DNA from 2 places in the Paenarthrobacter sp. C1 genome. Region 2 is predicted to be linked to the other one. Evidence: predicted binding sites of a transcription regulator. Region 2 holds the regulator's gene; the other holds the start of a gene.
The links. Region 2 encodes LexA, which represses DNA repair genes until DNA is damaged. Its sites were predicted from a motif close to TCGAACANNTGTTCGA; they were not measured.

Region 1: ACNAOU_RS24995 (LexA family protein) is a predicted target of LexA. The motif match lies at 7,209-7,224, and genes of this name have one in related genera.

The regions. Positions count from the first base shown of each region.
Region 1 covers NZ_CP186053.1:407,944-416,535, forward strand. The annotation lists gene ACNAOU_RS24915 (hypothetical protein) at 1-47, shown strand, start outside; gene pufQ (cytochrome PufQ) at 44-298, shown strand; gene ACNAOU_RS24925 (hypothetical protein) at 295-507, shown strand; gene ACNAOU_RS24930 (hypothetical protein) at 540-764, shown strand; gene ACNAOU_RS24935 (hypothetical protein) at 761-895, shown strand; gene ACNAOU_RS24940 (hypothetical protein) at 968-1,156, shown strand; gene ACNAOU_RS24945 (hypothetical protein) at 1,153-1,578, shown strand; gene ACNAOU_RS24950 (hypothetical protein) at 1,638-1,925, shown strand; gene ACNAOU_RS24955 (hypothetical protein) at 1,918-2,112, shown strand; gene orn (oligoribonuclease) at 2,122-2,721, shown strand; gene ACNAOU_RS24965 (hypothetical protein) at 2,947-3,660, shown strand; gene ACNAOU_RS24970 (hypothetical protein) at 3,650-4,159, shown strand; gene ACNAOU_RS24975 (hypothetical protein) at 4,209-4,766, opposite strand; gene ACNAOU_RS24980 (hypothetical protein) at 4,889-5,197, shown strand; gene ACNAOU_RS24985 (hypothetical protein) at 5,194-5,427, shown strand; gene ACNAOU_RS24990 (Y-family DNA polymerase) at 5,467-6,759, opposite strand; gene ACNAOU_RS24995 (LexA family protein) at 6,752-7,189, opposite strand; gene ACNAOU_RS25000 (hypothetical protein) at 7,307-7,603, shown strand; gene ACNAOU_RS25005 (hypothetical protein) at 7,662-7,877, shown strand; gene ACNAOU_RS25010 (hypothetical protein) at 7,916-8,194, shown strand; gene ACNAOU_RS25015 (hypothetical protein) at 8,191-8,361, shown strand; gene ACNAOU_RS25020 (ATP-grasp domain-containing protein) at 8,358-8,592, shown strand, end outside.
Region 2 covers NZ_CP186052.1:1,698,396-1,706,987, reverse strand. The annotation lists gene ACNAOU_RS08110 (SseB family protein) at 1-377, opposite strand, end outside; gene priA (bifunctional 1-(5-phosphoribosyl)-5-((5-phosphoribosylamino)methylideneamino)imidazole-4-carboxamide isomerase/phosphoribosylanthranilate isomerase PriA) at 377-1,120, opposite strand; gene ACNAOU_RS08100 (hypothetical protein) at 1,165-1,314, opposite strand; gene hisH (imidazole glycerol phosphate synthase subunit HisH) at 1,324-2,067, opposite strand; gene hisB (imidazoleglycerol-phosphate dehydratase HisB) at 2,064-2,690, opposite strand; gene ACNAOU_RS08085 (histidinol-phosphate transaminase) at 2,736-3,854, opposite strand; gene ACNAOU_RS08080 (LysM peptidoglycan-binding domain-containing protein) at 3,934-4,293, opposite strand; gene lexA (transcriptional repressor LexA) at 4,641-5,384, shown strand; gene ACNAOU_RS08070 (ATP-dependent DNA helicase) at 5,424-7,484, opposite strand; gene hflX (GTPase HflX) at 7,477-8,592, opposite strand, start outside.

The sequences.
Region 1 (8,592 bases), on a different replicon from region 2:
CCGACTCCGCCCGCTTTGGCGCTGCCTCGGATGGGGTGCCGGCATGATCATCACCCTGATCCTCGCGACCGCAATACCCACTGCTCTGCTGACCTGGTTCCTGGCAACCCGGCGCCAGGCACTCTCGCCCACCCATGGCGCCTTGGCCCCAGTCTGGCGTGAGGGCTACCTCACCGGCGTCGCCGACGAGCGGACTGCGGCTGCATGGGATGTGCCCGGCTATGGCCCGAACCGCTGCAACCCGTACCGCGGTGACGAGACCAGCCCACAAGAACCCGTGAAGGAGCGTCTCTCGTGAGCAGCGACAAGGAACCCTTACAGACCGTCATCGAATACGAAACGGTCCGACATTCCGGGTACGTCCTTTGGAGCCTGAAATACGAGGACGGGTCCAACATCCACCTCTTCGTGGCCCAGGAGAACGGCAGTGCGTCCAACAAATCGAAAGCGAAGAAGGCCGCCGAGCACGCCAAGCGGCTCACCGACGCGGCCCTCGCGAAGCGGTGACCTCTGGCCCCGGGTCCGTACACATGATGCCCATGACATCCGCATCAGCCTCGACCACCTCCCCCGTCGATCTCTTCCAGTTCACCTCCGACTCCGAGGACTACGAATCGCCCACCAACGGTGAAGCCGTGGTGGCGTTGCTCGGGACGGCTCTTCTGGCAGTTCCCGTAGGCATCGCCGCCCTCGCCATCGCCCCGTTCGTCTTCAGTGCCCGGGCCGTCCGCGTCCTGGCCGGTCACCGACGGGGCCGGAAATGAGCTTCGGCGCCGGGTCGGTGGTCGCCATCGACGAGAAAGGCACCACATACGAGGAGGTCTGCAACCTCGGCTGCCCGCACACCGTCACCCCGGTGATCCGACACCCGATCACCATCGTCGAGGAAAAGTAGGTCCGCGACCTGTTCTCCGAAGGATGGGGCAACACCGGGCCGAAGCCCCCGAGCCTGCCCGCCTACCGCGCCGTGGACGCAGAAGGGACCGAATGGCTCCGCGACTGGGATGGCTGGACCAACGAAGTCCCCGGGCCGTGGAAAACCGCTGACGGCCGCCGCGCCCAGACGGCATCCAGCCTCGACCCCGCCCGCCAGTACGCATCCCGCCCCTCGGACGCGTACAAGTTCACCGACCTGACCGCCGCAACGGAGGCATGATGCACACCACCGGCAGGACTCAAGACCGCCCACAGTCACATCCAGCCGAAACCACAGGCAAGGACATCATCGCCGGCATCCTGGTCAACCACTGGCCAAATCCCACAGTCGTCGATGGCCGGCCCGTCATCATCGACTGCATGGGTGAAGGGTGCGGCTTTCAGTCCAGCCATGCGGACCTGGTCGGCAATGACACCATCTGGACCGAACATGCCCACCACATCGCTGACCTGCTGGAGACGGCTGGCATCGCCGAAACTGCCGGTGTCGCGAAGGCCGAGCGGCTGCGCCTGGCCGACAAACTGGAGGAAGAAGCTGCCACCCGCTGCGCCATGCGCTGGCTCCGCTGGAGCGATGAAACCAACCTCGGCTGGATCCAGGCCTCAAACCACCTCCGCCACCCCACCGCCACGAACGACTGACCCCTGCACCCGGCCGCGTGTCGGGGAGCCAGACCGGCTGCGCCGCACACATGACGGCCATGACGACCACGACCCTGCACCAGGCACTCCAGGCAGCGATCAACGCTTCCGGCACCGTGACCAAGTCACAGCTGGTGGCCCTGCTGAAGAAGCACCCGGCGCCGGAGGCTCCCGCCGAGAATGACCTGGTCATTCGGGACGGCATCCTCTCAGTGGATCTCCGTGAATGCACGTGCGCGGCTTCCAGCTTGAGCGCCCCGGAAGGATGCCCTCACGAGCACCACTGCGGACTGGAACCGCTGCTGGACATCAGCCTCGCCCTGGAACGAAGCGGCTACCGTGCCTGAACGCGCGGACCTGTCCACTGCCTGGGTGGCCGGCGCTGAAATCCCCGCCGACATCTTTGGCGATGTGGACGCCTCCGACTGCCCGTACGATGACCCAGAACTTGCCGCCGCCTGGCGTGACGGCACCGAAGCCCTCCGAGACTGGGACGGCCGCGCCGACCTGACCTCCAACCCCCACAACGACTGAAGGACCGACATGACGATCACTCCCAGCGCCGACAACATCCTGTGGGTCGACTATGAGACCACCGGCAAGATGGACAACCCGAACACGGTCCCGCTCGAAGGCGCCGCCATCATCACCGACGGCCAGTTGAATGAGCTTGCCGTCTTCGAGGGCATGGTCATCCATGCCACCGAGGAGGAGCTGTCCCACATGGACGACTTCGTGGTGAATATGCATACCACGACCGGGTTGCTGGAGAAGGTACGCGCCTCAGCGGTCACCGTCCAGGACTTCGACGAGGCCCTGGCAACATTCGCGGCGCCGTACTTCCCGACCCGTGGGGAAACTCTGCCCGACGGCAGACCGTACCGGGGCATGGTCATCGGCGGCAACTCGGTGAAGTTCGACTTCGATGTGACCGAGAAGTTCTTCCCGCTGACCCGAAGCAACATGGACTACCGCGTCATCGACATCTCCGGCCTGGGCGAGCTCGTGCGCCGCTGGGCCTACGACTACTGGAAAGCCATGCCGCCCAAGCTCAGCGACCACACTGCGCTGACCGACATCCGCGCCGGCGTCAACGAACTGCGCTACTACCGGGCCGGGTTGCACCTGCTCGGCAACCAGTAAGCCCCACCGCCAGCTTAGGCCGGCGGCGTCCCGACGGCTGATAGTTCAACCAGGTGTGAGCGAAGCAGCGCAAAGGGCCGGATACTAGTCCCTCACGGCACCGCGGACATGCGAGCTCCAGAGCACCGGGAACAGGTCCCGGAGATGAGGTTCAAATCCTCTCAGCCGACAAGAAGAAAGGCCGTCCCGGTGAGCTGGGGCGGCCTTTCCGCACACATGGGTTCCATGGAATCCCAGCAACTCACCCTCGGTGGTCTCGTGGAAGCGCTCGACGCGTTCCCCCACGGCGCCCAGCTCTACGTGTCCGGTTTCGGCAGTGCCAAGCGGCTCAACGGGCTGTTCCGCCACCGTCCCTTTGCTGACGGCCTCGCCCTCGACCCGTCGCTGCGCGAACATGACGACTCCGCCACGGCGGGGGCATATGTCGAATACCTCCGCCGGGTCGCGTTCGGCATCGTCTACAGGTTCAGCGACCATCGGGAGGACCAGTTCCCTACCGGCTGGGACACACCCGTCTGGGTTTCCACCCGCCATGACCTGAGCTTCAATGCGGTCACCGGCGCCGAAATGGTCAAGGGCTTCGCCATCATCCGGACAACCAACCTCGCCCCGGAGCAAGGCCCGTCGATTCAGCGCATATCAGACGAGGAAGCCATTCGAAGGATGCGCGTCGAACATCTGCAGCGCACCGGTGAGGACACCGTCTTCGCACCGAATGTAGAACGGCACCTGCTCCACATGCTTCCGGGCGAGCGGAGCCGGGGCCTGCAGGACCTGGACGAAGCCCGTGCCGACCTGGCCGATTTCGAAGCCAGCCTCCAGGCGAAGAAGGACCGGGTGGCCAGACTCGAACAGGACGCCATCCGGAATGACTACCTGCTTGGGATCCGGGATGACCTTCCCGGCATCACCTCAGAAAGGCAGCACCATGCACACTGACGAGAGCACCTTCACCCCTTTGACCATCACCGGTGACGGCTTCTATGACGCCTACATCAACATCGAGCCCGGTCCACACGCACGCGTCCCCCGGTACGAACACGACGACCTCCTCCGCTCCCCCGTGACACTCAAAGGCGCCGATCTGGAGGGCGGCCTGCGCCACGGCCGGAGCATCTTCGAGCTCAACTCCTACGCCCCGCCTGGCATCGTCGAAGACGACGGGGACCGGTGCCTGCTGGCCAGCCTCGAATTCCTCTCCGTGAACCTGGAATCGTCCAGCGGCGGCCGGATGTACTTCACAGGGCTGTTGACCGGGGCCGAGACCTACCCGCAGGACGTGCACGATCGCATCGCCGCCGGCGTCCCGCTGACGGAGATCGAGGAGCTGCGCGGTGACTACGACAGCATCCGCTACCTGCCGCCCCGGTACGAGCCGCTGAGGGATTACTTCGGTTGGGAAGCCAAGGTCCGCCTCATCCCGCACACCGGGGACTAACCGCACGGCCGGCCACCAGCCTTACCCCGGCGGCACGCCGCAGGAGCTGTTACTCCCCGCCCGGCTCGGAGTGGGCGCCGTAAAGATGTGCCAGGTCGTTCAGGGTCCGCAGGGCTGCATCCCGGGCCTGCGAGATTGCTTCCCGCCGCTGGTCGACGTCCAACCCGTCATCGATGCCCCCTTTCAGGAGGGCGGCGCTGAACTCCTGGTCCTTCTTCAGATTCTCCAGGTGCTCGAGCTGCATCCGGTCACGGACGGCATGCGCTTTGAAGTAGAGGGTTGTCACCGCCAGGAGTGCATAGGCAACGTGGTTGCGCTCCCACCAAAGCCGCGTCTTCCACGCGAGGCGGAAGAAATCCTTTGCGTCATGTCCCGCCGGTGCCGGCACCGTACCCAGGTACACCTCCGCATGGGTGCCCCACTTCCCTGACTCCACCCACCGATAGCCAATGGGGATGAGACGGCCGCGGCGGGTCCGGTACCTGGCGGATACGCTCAGGAATGCGCTGCCGATGCCTGAATACCCCACTTCGATGTCGGCAAGTTTTTCATGCTTGCAGGCCTCGATGAACTCCTGAACGTCCTTGTCCCACAGACGATCCGTCACGCCATTTTCCATAGTCCGCTACCCCCTCAAGGAACGATACCGGCACCCATGGTTGGACGGTTTCGGCGACGCGCCCGGAAGCTGCGGAGAGGCGCTGCCGGGACGCCGCACACATGGGGCCCATGAGTGTTCAGATCCGCGACATCCCCAGTGACGACATCGTCGCCCTCGCTCCGCAGCTGAGTGGCCTCTACATCCAGACCGGCTCAGTGGACCACAACGGCCGCCTGGTCGCCGGGCACTTTCAGGAGGCCACACTGATGGAGGACGGCAAGCGTATTGCCATCAAGCTGACCCGCTATATGAACGGAAAGCACGTGCCGGACAGTGTCGTGGTCCCGGCAGGGAATGACCCTCTCGGTAACCCTTGGCGGACAGCCGTTCACGTCCGCGAAGACAGCCGGCTCTTCGCCGCACTCGAGGCGGTGTGAACACGGACGTCGCCAAATTCATCCTCCGCATCGCTTTCAAGTCCCTGCTCTTCCTGGCCCTTTGCTGGGCCACCTACTGGCTCTATAGCCACCCGGAGCACGAATACCACGGCTGGTACATCGTGACGGGACTCTGGGCGCTCCTCGGCATGGGAGACATCGGCGATGATCTTCAGCCGGAAAGCCGGGCACCCTGGAACCGGAGCTCGCAAGAAGGGTCTCCGCAATGATCGGCCGCTTTGCCATCCGGCAGGGCAGCCTCTGGTGTCTCAACAGGCTTTGACGAGCGGCAGCTCTGCCCATTCGGTGGTGTACCGCGGCGACAGCGCCCGGCGCTTCATCGACCAGTCAGGCTCGGTGACGAGCCCGGCAACCCCGAGCCCGATGGATCCTGACCCGAAACGGTCCAGGACGTCCCCAAGGAGAGCGCCAATCCGCTTCTCCTCGTGGGCCGTCGCAAACGCTGGCAGCTGCGGGGCGGCGCCGGCCGGTGAGAGGTCCATGAGCATGACGCCCGCCCGTGCGTATGGGACCCCGTCCACCAGGCGGCCCTCCAGTGCACCTGTAGCGGCCTTGGTGAGAATCACCGGGTCTGCGGTGGGTGCTGGCAGTTTGACTGTCGCCGATGGGAACGAGGCGGCGGTGGGGTTGAAGTGAGAGGTGCCGGCGAAGCACGTCATGATCTTGGCCTGCTGGTTTTCCTTGGCCAGGCGGACGGCAGCCCTCTGTGCATAGATGGCCATTACCTCGTGCATCCTGGCCGAGGATGTGACTGGAGTAGAGAAGGACCTCGAGAAGATCAGTTGCTGTTTCGCCGCGACCTCGGTCTCCAGGGGGATGCAGGCGATCTCGTTGAGTTCCAGAATGGTGCGCTGCATCAGCACCGAGAACCGCTTCCGCATGGCTACTGGATCCGCCGCCTTCAGGTCGGCAATCGTGAAGATTCCCATGCCGTTAAGTCTTTTGCCGAGCCGGCCGGCGATTCCCCAGATGCCGGTGACGGGAACCCTGGACATGATGTGGTCCCGGTGCGCGGCAGGCAGGGTGTCGTAGCTGCAAACACCGCCGAGGGCAGGGTTCTGCTTGGCGACGCGGTTGGAAAATTTTGCCAGGGTCTTGGTGGGTGCGATGCCGACGCAGACCGGCAGGCCGACGTGCTTGGCGACGGCTGCTTTGATGTCGCTCCCGGTCTTCACTAGCTCCTCCGGGGTGCCGCGGAGCCTAAGGAAGGCCTCGTCGACCGAATACACTTCGACCGCGTAACTGAAGCGTCCCAGCAGCTCCATGACGCGGCTGGAAAGATCGCCGTAGAGCTCGTAGTTGCTGGACAGGGCTTGGACGCTGGCGAACTTCGGGTCCGCCTTCAGCTTGAACCAGGGGTCACCATTTTCGATGCCGAGAGCCTTCGCTTCGTTAGAGCGCGCGACCACGCAACCGTCATTATTGCTCAAAACGACAGTGGGTTTACCCTCCAGGCTCGGGTCGAACGCGCGCTCACACGAGACGTACATCGAATTCACGTCCACGAGGGCAAAGCGCTCCGAGGTCGCGAGGTCAGACATGGTGCAGGCAGCGGGTGGCGACGCCCCAGATGCTCAGCTCGGCCAGCTCCGGCACGATGATGTCCGGGTAGTCAGGGTTCTCGGCTACCAACCGGACTCCGGTGTGTTCGATCCGGAGCCGCTTGACGGTCAATTCCCCGTCGAGGACGGCGACGACGACGTTCCCGTCCGCCGGCGTCAGGGACCGGTCCACGACCAGCTCGTCGCCGTCCGAGATGCCGGCTCCTGCCATCGAATACCCGGACACACGGACAAGGAAGGTGCTCGTGACGTCCTTGATGAGGTGCTTGTTTAGGTCAACCCGTCCGTCGAAGTATCCTTCTGCGGGACTAGGGAACCCGGCGGGCACGGCCGCCGCAGTGATAAGCGGACCGGCCGGCCCAACCGGGTCGAGGTCGTATTCGAGGACGGCGATGACGACGGCGCCCATGACCCTCCCTTTTCCACATTCGAAGACATGTTCTCCACAGACTTATCCCCATGTGAACGTGTATTCGATTGTACGCTCCGGGAAGCGGTGTGGAACCGTCCGTACACATGGCCTCACATGAAGCATTTCCTTGCGCGCACTGCCTCCGCACTGATCCTCGTGGGCGGTGCACTGCTGCTGACCGGCTGCCAAAGCCCAGGGACCGACTTCGACCGTGCGCTGGACGTGACGCCCGCCCAGGAGACGGCCGCACCTACGCCAACTCCAGAAGCAGCGAAGCCGTCCACGCCGTCGGCCGGCCTGGATCTGCATTTCGGCCCTGCCTCATTTGGGATCAGCTGCGCCACCGATGCCGCAGGGAACAGCACGAGCGGGACCGCAGCCCTGATGTGCAGCTGGAAGACCGGGCGCTGATTGTTGCCGTCCCGCGGCCGCGTGGAGGTAACCCACCCTTTCCGCACACATCTGGGACATGTTCTTTACCTACCTCTTCCATGCCTACGCCGCCTGGCTCTTTGCCAGCGCCATGTTCATCTGGCTGGGCTCCCTCCTGTACCGCACCACACGGAACACGCTGGCAGAATCGTCCGGTCCGGCCCAGCAGGGGGTCGGAGCTCCGACCCCCGTCGTGCGGATCCCACCACGACCCGCCCGCAAGCCCCGGGTACCGCTGACCAACGCCGCGTAACGGTGAGCACAGCAGGGGCTTCCGCACACATGAGTCCCATGACTACGACCCTGACCCGCCCCCGCCGTCCCCAGGCACTGCCGCTGACCGTCGAGACCACTCAGGTCTGGGGTGCGTTGCTGTCCTCCTATTCCGAAGACACCGGCTCCATTTCCGTCTGGTCCACTGAAGACGGAGCGCTCCGCTACGCCGAACGAGTGCTGGCCGCCCAGCCGGGCATCGAGTTCGAGCTGATGACCTGCACCGGCAACGGCCCCTGGCGCTCCGTTGCCGAAGGTGACGGCATCCGGCAGGTCATCGCCCGCCGCTGGTCATGAGCGGCACGGACCGGGACCAGCGCGGCCGCCCGCACTCGGGAAAGAACTGTCCCGAGTCCGCCAACGGCGGCTGCGTCTACTGCCACACCGGGAACCAGAAGCCCACACTCCGGCGCCGCGCCCGCCGCGCAGGCAAACGCCTCACCCGCACCGAGGACCGCGATTGACCTACGACAAGCTCCTGGTCGCCACCAGCCCCGCATGGGTTGCTGAGGACCTGCGCAAGGCCGGCACGATCGCCGTCGAACACACCGTCGGTCTGGACGCTCCTGCCCTGGACGGCTGCACGGCACTCTGGTGTTCCTGGACGTGGGCTATGCGCCTGGCCAGGACCGGCATCAAGCACCCTTTCCTCTCCCCCGGACCAGACTGGATCACCAAGATTCCCGAAGAGTTCC
Region 2 (8,592 bases):
GCCTTCAGTGTGACCAATGCCATATCGGCCTGCTTGTCTGCATGCAGGCCGTCGACGCCTTCGGCTTCCTCGGCCAATTGGGCAACCACCGGGACAAAGACACGTGCCGTGGCCAGGGAGGCCACGACCTCCGCCTCGCCACCGGTTCCGTCGATCAGCGCCGCAATAGCCGCAAGGTAACCGGCGTCTGCGGTTCCATCATCGTCTTCGAAGTTGTGGATTTTGGCGTCGTCGCCAGTGAGACTTCTACCTGCCCAGGGTTGGCCCGCCGAGTCCGTGGCTCCCCCGGCGCCTGCCAAGGCCGCCGCGATGTGACCGGGCAGGTCGCGCTTCTCCCGCTGGTTAAGCTCCGGCTCGTGGGCTGAGTGGCGGCCCATCAGCGGCGGCCGGCCACGTCCAAGGCCTCGGGCAGGGTGAAGGCACCGGCATACAGAGCCTTGCCCACAATCGCACCCTCGACACCCAGCGGCACGAGTTCACGCAGCACGCGAAGATCTTCCAAGCTGGAGATACCGCCGGAAGCCACTACGGGCTTGCCGGTCTTCTCCACCATCTGACGCAGCAGATCCACGTTGGGGCCCTGCAGCGTTCCGTCCTTGGTAACGTCGGTGACTACGTAGCGGGCGCACCCGGCGTCCTCGAGGCGGGCCAGAACCTCCCAAAGGTCCCCGCCTTCCTTGGTCCATCCGCGTCCGGCCAGCGTAGTACCGCGGACATCAAGCCCGACGGCGATCTTGTCACCGAAGCGTTCGATCGCCCGGCGCGTCCACTCCGGGTTTTCCAGCGCTGCTGTCCCAAGGTTTACCCGGGCAACGCCCAAACCGAGGGCCCGTTCGAGTGATTCGTCGTCCCGCAGGCCGCCCGAAAGCTCCACCTTGACGTCGAGCTGAGACACGACCTCGCTGATGAGAGCGGCGTTGTCGCCACGGCCAAAGGCGGCGTCGAGGTCAACCATATGGACCCATTCCGCACCGTCGTTCTGCCAGTTCAAGGCTGCCTCCAAGGGCGTCCCATAGCTGGTTTCAGATCCCGCCTCTCCTTGCAGGAGGCGCACCGCCTGGCCATCGACGATATCGACGGCCGGCAGGAGTTCCAGTACGGACTGGGAGGAGGTGGTCATGAGTGTCCTTGGAGTTGAGGGAGCGCCGGCTTGGGACCAGCGGTTCAGTTACCGGGAAGTGTCAGGAGGTACGCAGCCAGCAGGGACATCCCGGCCAACACGAAGAAAGAAATGGAGACCCAGCGGGGCTTCTTTTGCTGGTGGAAGGAAATCCCACCGCCCACCAGGAGGCCGGCCAGGCCCATGAGGATCACAGACCACATCTAGGCAGCACCGTTTCCGGAAGCTTCCGGTGCGGGCTTCCGAAGGCCATCCACCCAGTTACGCAGGAGGCGGGCCCCGGCGTCGCCCGACTTCTCGGGGTGGAACTGGGTGGCGCACAGCGGGCCGTTTTCCACGGCAGCGATGAAACGTGCGCCGTGCTCGGACCACGTGACCATGGGGGGCGCCATGCGGGGCTGCACGACGTCGAAGTTCCACTCCTGCACACCGTAGGAGTGAACGAAGTAGAAACGCTCCTGCTCCACACCGGCGAACAGCTTGGAACCCTCAGGTACGTCCACTGTGTTCCATCCCATGTGCGGTACCACCGGAGCAGGAAGGAGTTCGACTTTGCCGGGCCATTCGGCCATGCCTTCGGACTCGGTACCGTGCTCGACGCCGGCCTCGAAAAGAACCTGCAGGCCCACGCAGATAGCCAGCACCGGACGTCCACCGGCAACCCGGCGCCCAATCATGCGGATGGCGTCTACGGATTTGAGTTCCTTCATCACGGTCTCATAGGCGCCAACACCGGGGACAACCAGGCCGTCGGCGTTGAGGACGTCCTCAGGCTTGGCGCTGAGCACCACGTGGGCACCCGCCCGCTCGAGCGCGCGGACGGCGGACCGGACGTTGCCGGATCCGTAGTCCAGAACCGTAACGGTCGGCTTGCCCTCCGGCGACTCAGGCCTAACGGATGCCGTGGCGTCAGCCACTGCGCCGTTCTTCAGGACCTGGCTACTCACAGTGCCCCCTTGGTGGAGGGAATGCCCTCGACACGCGGATCGGACTCTACGGCGGCACGCAGTGCGCGCGCGAAAGCCTTGAACTGGGCCTCCACAATGTGGTGCGGATCCCGGCCAGCAAGAACGTTCATGTGCAGGCAAATTCCGGCGTGCAACGTGATTGCCTCGAAAACGTGGCGGGTCAACGAGCCGGTGAAGTGGCCACCGATCAGGTGGTACTCCTGTCCCGCAGGTTCACCACCGTGCACAAGGTACGGACGTCCGGAAACATCAACGACTGCATGGGCGAGGGCTTCGTCCAGAGGCACCGTGGCTTCGCCAAAACGACGAATACCAGCTTTGTCGCCCAAGGCCGTCCGGAGCACCTCACCGAACGTGATGGCGACGTCTTCCACCGTGTGGTGGGCATCGATGTGCGTGTCACCTGTGGCTTTGACCGTCATGTCAATCAGGGAGTGCTTGCACAGTGCGGTCAGCATGTGGTCGTAGAACGGTACCGAGGTGCTGATGTCCGAAATTCCGGAACCGTCCAGGTTGATCTCCACCAATACGGAAGATTCGCTGGTGGTGCGCTCCATGCGCGCAGTGCGGGCAGCGGACGGCGTGGCGCCGGTTTCGCTCATTGGGACGTCCTTATGCAGGGAGGGAGGTTGGGTCTATTGACAAGTTTAGGCGCGCTGTGACGCTGCGCGTTCCAGGAGTGCTTCCAGGGCATCAAGGAATGCGGTGGTTTCCGGTTCGGTCCCGGCGGTAACCCGCAAGTGACCCGGAATGCCGACATCACGTATGAGCACGCCTGCGTCGAGCAGCCCTTGCCAGATCTCGTGCGGGTTCTCGAGTCCACCGAAGAAGACGTAGTTCGAGTCCGACGCCGCGGGCTTGAGTCCCATGCGGAGAAGTTCGGTGACGATCCGATCGCGCTGGACCTTGATGTCCTCAACGTCGGCCATCAGGGCCTCGCGGTGAGTCAATGCTGCGAGGGCGGTGGCCTGCGTGATGGCAGACAAGTGGTACGGCAGGCGGACCAACCTGATGGCGTCCGTAACTTCAGGGGCCGCCGCCATGTAGCCGAGCCGGGCACCTGCCAGGGCAAATGCCTTGCTCATGGTGCGCGAAACGATCAGGCGCTCACGGCCGGGCAGGAGCGTCAACGCGCTCGGCGTGTTGTCGTGGGCGAACTCGTGGTAGGCCTCGTCCACGATCACGATGGCCTGGCTTGCTTCACCGGCTTCATACACGGCCTCCACCACATCCAGGCCCAGGCCCGTCCCTGTGGGGTTGTTCGGTGAGCACAGGAAAACAATGTTGGCTCCGGTTTCGCGCACCTGCGCAGCCGCCGACCGGGCATTCAGCCCGTAGTCATCGGCGCGGACTCCCCGGATGTATTCGGTATCCGTTCCGCTGGCCAGCAACGGGTACATGGAATACGTGGGCGGGAAGCCAAGGGCCTTGCGTCCCGGGCCGCCAAACGCCTGCAGGATCTGTTGCAGGACCTCGTTGGACCCGTTGGCGGCCCAGATGTTGTCTGCTGAAAGGCCGTGGCCAAGATACTCGGCGAGGGCCTCACGAAGATCGGTGAACTCGCGGTCAGGATAGCGGTTCAGTCCTGTGGCGGCTGCTGCCACGGCCTCAGTAATCGCCGCCTGAACATCGGCGGGGACGCCATGGGTGTTTTCGTTAACGTTGAGCAAAACGGGGACATCAAGCTGCGGTGCGCCGTAGGGGCTCAGTCCACGCAGGTTGGTCCGGAGGGGTAGTCGGTCAAGTCGCTCAAGCTGCTCACTCACTGGAACAGTTTAAGGGGCTGGCGGGACTGCGGAGTAACTATGACGTCGCGGCGCGTGATCCGGCTACCGGCTAACAGCCTTAGTGGGCCGGGACGAACAGCTGCTGCCCCGGAAGGATGCGCCCGCCGCGGAGGTCGTTCAACTGGATGATTTCAGCAATGACATCACGCGGGTCCCGCTCCGGAGCCGCCGCGCCGGCAATGCCCCACAGGGACTGACCCGGCTGGACTGTCACAGAGACTGCAACCGGCGGCTGCAGCTCGGCCTGGGAATCGGAAGCCTTGGCAGGGGAAGTGATGAACCCGGCAAGGCTGAGCAGAACAGCCGCCAGCAGCATGGCCGGGATGAAGAAGAACACCACTCGGCCACGGCGGGTCAGCCGCAGGCGGGCGGGGGCCTGCGTGGTGCGGAAATCAGCGAACGAAGTTATTGCGGACATGAGCTGAGCCCTTCTGAGCTATTGCCTTGCTCCGGAGCTTCCGGAGCAAGGCTGCCAATTCTTTGTGTGCTCCTCCCGACTGCGGCCGGTATTCGAACAGTTCGTTCGAATATCCAGTTTCAGCGCGAGGTTTATAGAACACATGTTCGAACCTTGCTATGACATTTTTAGCACTTATCAACGAACGGTGTCGAGACTCGCTAGAACAAATGTTTGATAAACGCCTGTGCCTGCCCTACGTTTGAGTGAAGGAACAGCACTGTTTCAGTGGAACAGGAGGGTCTGACATTTTTTCAGTCCCTGCATCCCCGGTTCGTTTCGGGGCGGAACGAAAGGCATTGGCGAACATGGCAGCGAAAGCCACAGGCGGCGGGGTACCCCTGCGGAGCCAACAGCCTCCCAAGACTCCCAAGAGCCTGACCGTGCGCCAGAAAAAGATCCTGGAAACCATCCAGCGGTCAGTCAACGACAACGGCTATCCGCCCAGCATGCGCGAAATCGGGGACACCGTTGGACTGGCCAGCCTTTCCAGCGTTACCCACCAGTTGTCCCAGCTGGAAAAACTCGGCTACCTTCGCCGGGACCCCAAGCGTCCCCGCGCAATGGAAGTGCTGATGCCCTTGACCCTGGACGGCGGCCCCATCCCGGGCGTTGAGGCACCGGCAACGCTTCGGAGCACCGGCGGCCTGGCTGTGACAGAACTCACCAGTGCAAGCGACACCGCCATGGTTCCGCTGGTTGGCCGCATCGCGGCAGGCGGACCCATCCTGGCCGACCAGACAGTTGAGGACGTGCTCCCCCTGCCCAGGCAACTGGTGGGACACGGTGAGCTCTTCATGTTGAAAGTCGCTGGCGACTCCATGATTGATGCCGCGATCTGCGACGGCGACTGGGTCGTTGTCCGCCGCCAGAACGACGCCATCAACGGCGACATCGTGGCCGCTTTGCTGGACGACGAAGCCACTGTAAAGACGTTCCGACAGCGCGATGGCCATACCTGGCTGCTGCCCCAAAACACCCAGTACGAACCCATTCTCGGCGACCAGGCAACCATCATGGGCAAGGTCGTTTCGGTACTGAGGTCCCTCTAGCTTTTTCCGACCCGTAAGGGGCCCGGAGCTGACTGTCCTCTACGCCTTCCTGGCGGATCCCAAGCGCTCCAGGACACCACGAACCACGGTGCGGTCAGTGGTCGGCCAGAACGGCGGCAGGGCGGCCCGCAGGAACCCGCCGTAACGTTCTGTCGACAGGCGTGAATCAAGGACTGCCACTACGCCCTTGTCACCGGTGGACCGGATCAGGCGCCCTGCACCCTGCGCGAGCCGGATGGCTGCGTGGGTGGCGGAAACAGCCATGAACCCGTTCCCCCCGGACTGTGCCACGGCACGGGAACGGGCGGTCATCAGGGGATCGTCAGGACGCGGGAAGGGAATCCGGTCAATAACCACCAGGCGGCATGAGCCGCCGGGTACGTCCACCCCTTGCCACAGCGACATGGTTCCGAAGAGGCAAGTATCCGGCTCGTCGGCAAATTGCTTCACCAACGCAGCCATGGTCGATTCGCCTTGACAGAGGATATCCACGTCCAGGCGCAGCCGCATGGCGTCCGCAGCTTCCTCGGCGGCCCGCCGTGAGGAGAAAAGACACAGTGCTCCCCCGCCGGATGCCCGGATGAGGTCTTCCAATTCGTCCAAGGCCTCCGGTGACGTGCCCCGACCGGGTTTCGGAAGGTGCTTCGCTACGTACAGCACCCCCTGTTTGGGGTAATCAAAAGGAGATCCGACGTCGATTCCTGTCCAGCTGGGCGCGCCGTCGCCAATCAGGCCGAGGCCTCCGGCCGCGGGTTCAAAAGCCGAGCCGATGGCCAGCGTGGCCGAGGTCAGCACCACCGTGTGTCCGGCGAACAATCCCTCGCGCAACCTGCCTGCCACGCTCAGCGGCGCGATGTTGATGAGCGCAGGCGCGGTCTCGTCAGGTTGGGAGTATCCCTGCTGGGGATCAAAAGTGCTGTTACGGGAGAACCACACTACTTCGCGGTTCTCCTTGGCAGCGAGCATCCGTTCGCACAGCTCAAGGATGAGCATCAGGCGCGAACGTGCCAGCTGCCGTCCGCCGTCCGCGGCACTGGAGGAATCAGTCTTCGAATCGGACAGGGCCGCCCGTGTGGCGTCGCGCAGCTGGTCCAGGCAATCGAGCTGTTCGTCGTTGAGTCCGCTGGGAAGGAGCCCGTTGGGTACTCCCGCAATAGCCATGTCCAGCCTATCCGCGGCCGCATTCAGGGCGTCAACGGTGATGGCTGTGTGCTTGCGGGCGCTTGATGCCGCGGCGTGCACCATGGCTACAGAGAGTTGCCCTGACACTGCCCCTGTGACCCGGTCCTGAAGCTCGTGGGCCTCGTCCACCACCACGACGTCGTACTCGGGCAGCACCGCGAGGCCTTCGAACGCGCTGACGGCCAACATGGCGTGGTTGGTGACCACGACGTCGGCTTCGGCTGCCCGGGCGCGTGCCAGCTCGCTGAAGCACTCCTCGGCAACCGGACATTTCTGGGCCCCAAGGCACTCCATGGACGTCACGGAGACCTGCCGCCAGGCACGGTCCGTGACCCCTGGCATGAGCTCGTCCCGGTCGCCGGTGGCCGTCGTTTCGGCCCACTCCCGGAGCCGGACAACCTCCTTGCCCAGCTGGGACGACGGGCCACCGACCGACGCCGCGAAGTGCGGCACGCTCGTGTCCTCGCCGAGGGAGAAAAGTTGTCCTTCGGAGGGCTCCTCACTCGGGAAGCCGCCCTCGAGCTTTTGCAGGCAGACGTAGTTTGCCCTGCCCTTCACGAGCGCGACATTGACCGGACGGTCCAGGGCAGGATTGATGGTCTCCAGCAAACGCGGAAGATCCCTGCCTACGATCTGGGTCTGCAAAGCCAAGGTGGCGGTGGACACGAGCGTCGGTTTATCGCTGTCCATGGAATGGGCGATCAACGGTATTAGGTACGCCAATGACTTACCCGTACCGGTTCCCGCCTGGACCAGCAGATGTTCCCCCGTCTCAATGGCCCGGGTTACGTGCTTGGCCATTTCGTGCTGGCCGGCACGGCTTTGGCCGCCCATTCCGGCGACAGCCCGGTCCAACAATTCCAGGGTGGTCTTCTCTCCCACCGACTCGACGGCGTCCGCCGCCACCTTCTCAACCATTACTGACGAATGACTCCAGCTCAGCTGCCAGACCTTCACGGACCATCGCCACCACGCGCGTCCCGCTTTCCTCGTGTTCCAGGCTGAGGATCTCGGAATCGGAATTGTGCAGCTTGTTGATCATGTCGCCGCGGTCGTACGGGATGAGCACTTCAAGCCGCACCCCCGGACGCGGTATGGACCGGCTGATGTCCTCCAGCAGTTCGGCGATTCCCTGTCCTGTGCGGGTGGAAACCACTGCGTGCCGGGGTTCCTTCTGCTTGAGACGCTCAACCACGAAAGGATCGGCCACATCAACCTTGTTCAGGACGATGATCTCGGGAACCTTGCGGGCGTCGACCTCGGTGAAGACAGTGCGCACTGCTGCGATCTGACCTTCGGGGTCCGGGTGGGATGCATCCACGACATGGAGGATGAGGTCCGCATCGGCCACTTCCTCGAGCGTTGAGCGGAAGGCCTCAACGAGCTGGGTCGGCAGTGAGCGCACGAATCCCACGGTGTCGGCCAGTGTGTAGCCGATGCCGTCAGGAGTCTGCGCTTTGCGGACCGTGGGATCCAGAGTGGCGAACAGTGCGTTCTCCACAAGGACACCTGCGTCGGTGAGGCGGTTCAACAACGACGACTTACCGGCGTTGGTGTACCCGGCAATCGCGACGGACGGAACAGCATTACGACGTCGGTTGGCACGTTTGGTCTCACGGGCCGGCTTCATCGCGGCGATTTCCCGGCGCAGTTTGGCCATGCGTGTGCGGATTCGGCGGCGGTCCAGTTCGATCTTGGTTTCACCGGGACCGCGCGAGCCCATGCCTGCCCCGGCCCCGCCCACCTGGCCGCCGGCCTGCCGGGACATGGAGTCACCCCAACCACGCAGGCGTGGAAGCAGGTATTCCAGCTGCGCGAGCTCCACCTGGGCCTTGCCTTCGCGGCTCTTGGCGTGCTGGGCGAAGATATCCAGGATCAGCGTGGTCCGGTCAACGACCTTGACCTTCACGATGTCCTCAAGACCGCGTCGCTGTGACGGTGCCAGTTCAGTGTCCACCACGACAGTGTCCGCGCCTGTGGCAGCGACAATGTCCTTGAGTTCCTGTGCCTTGCCGGATCCAAGGAA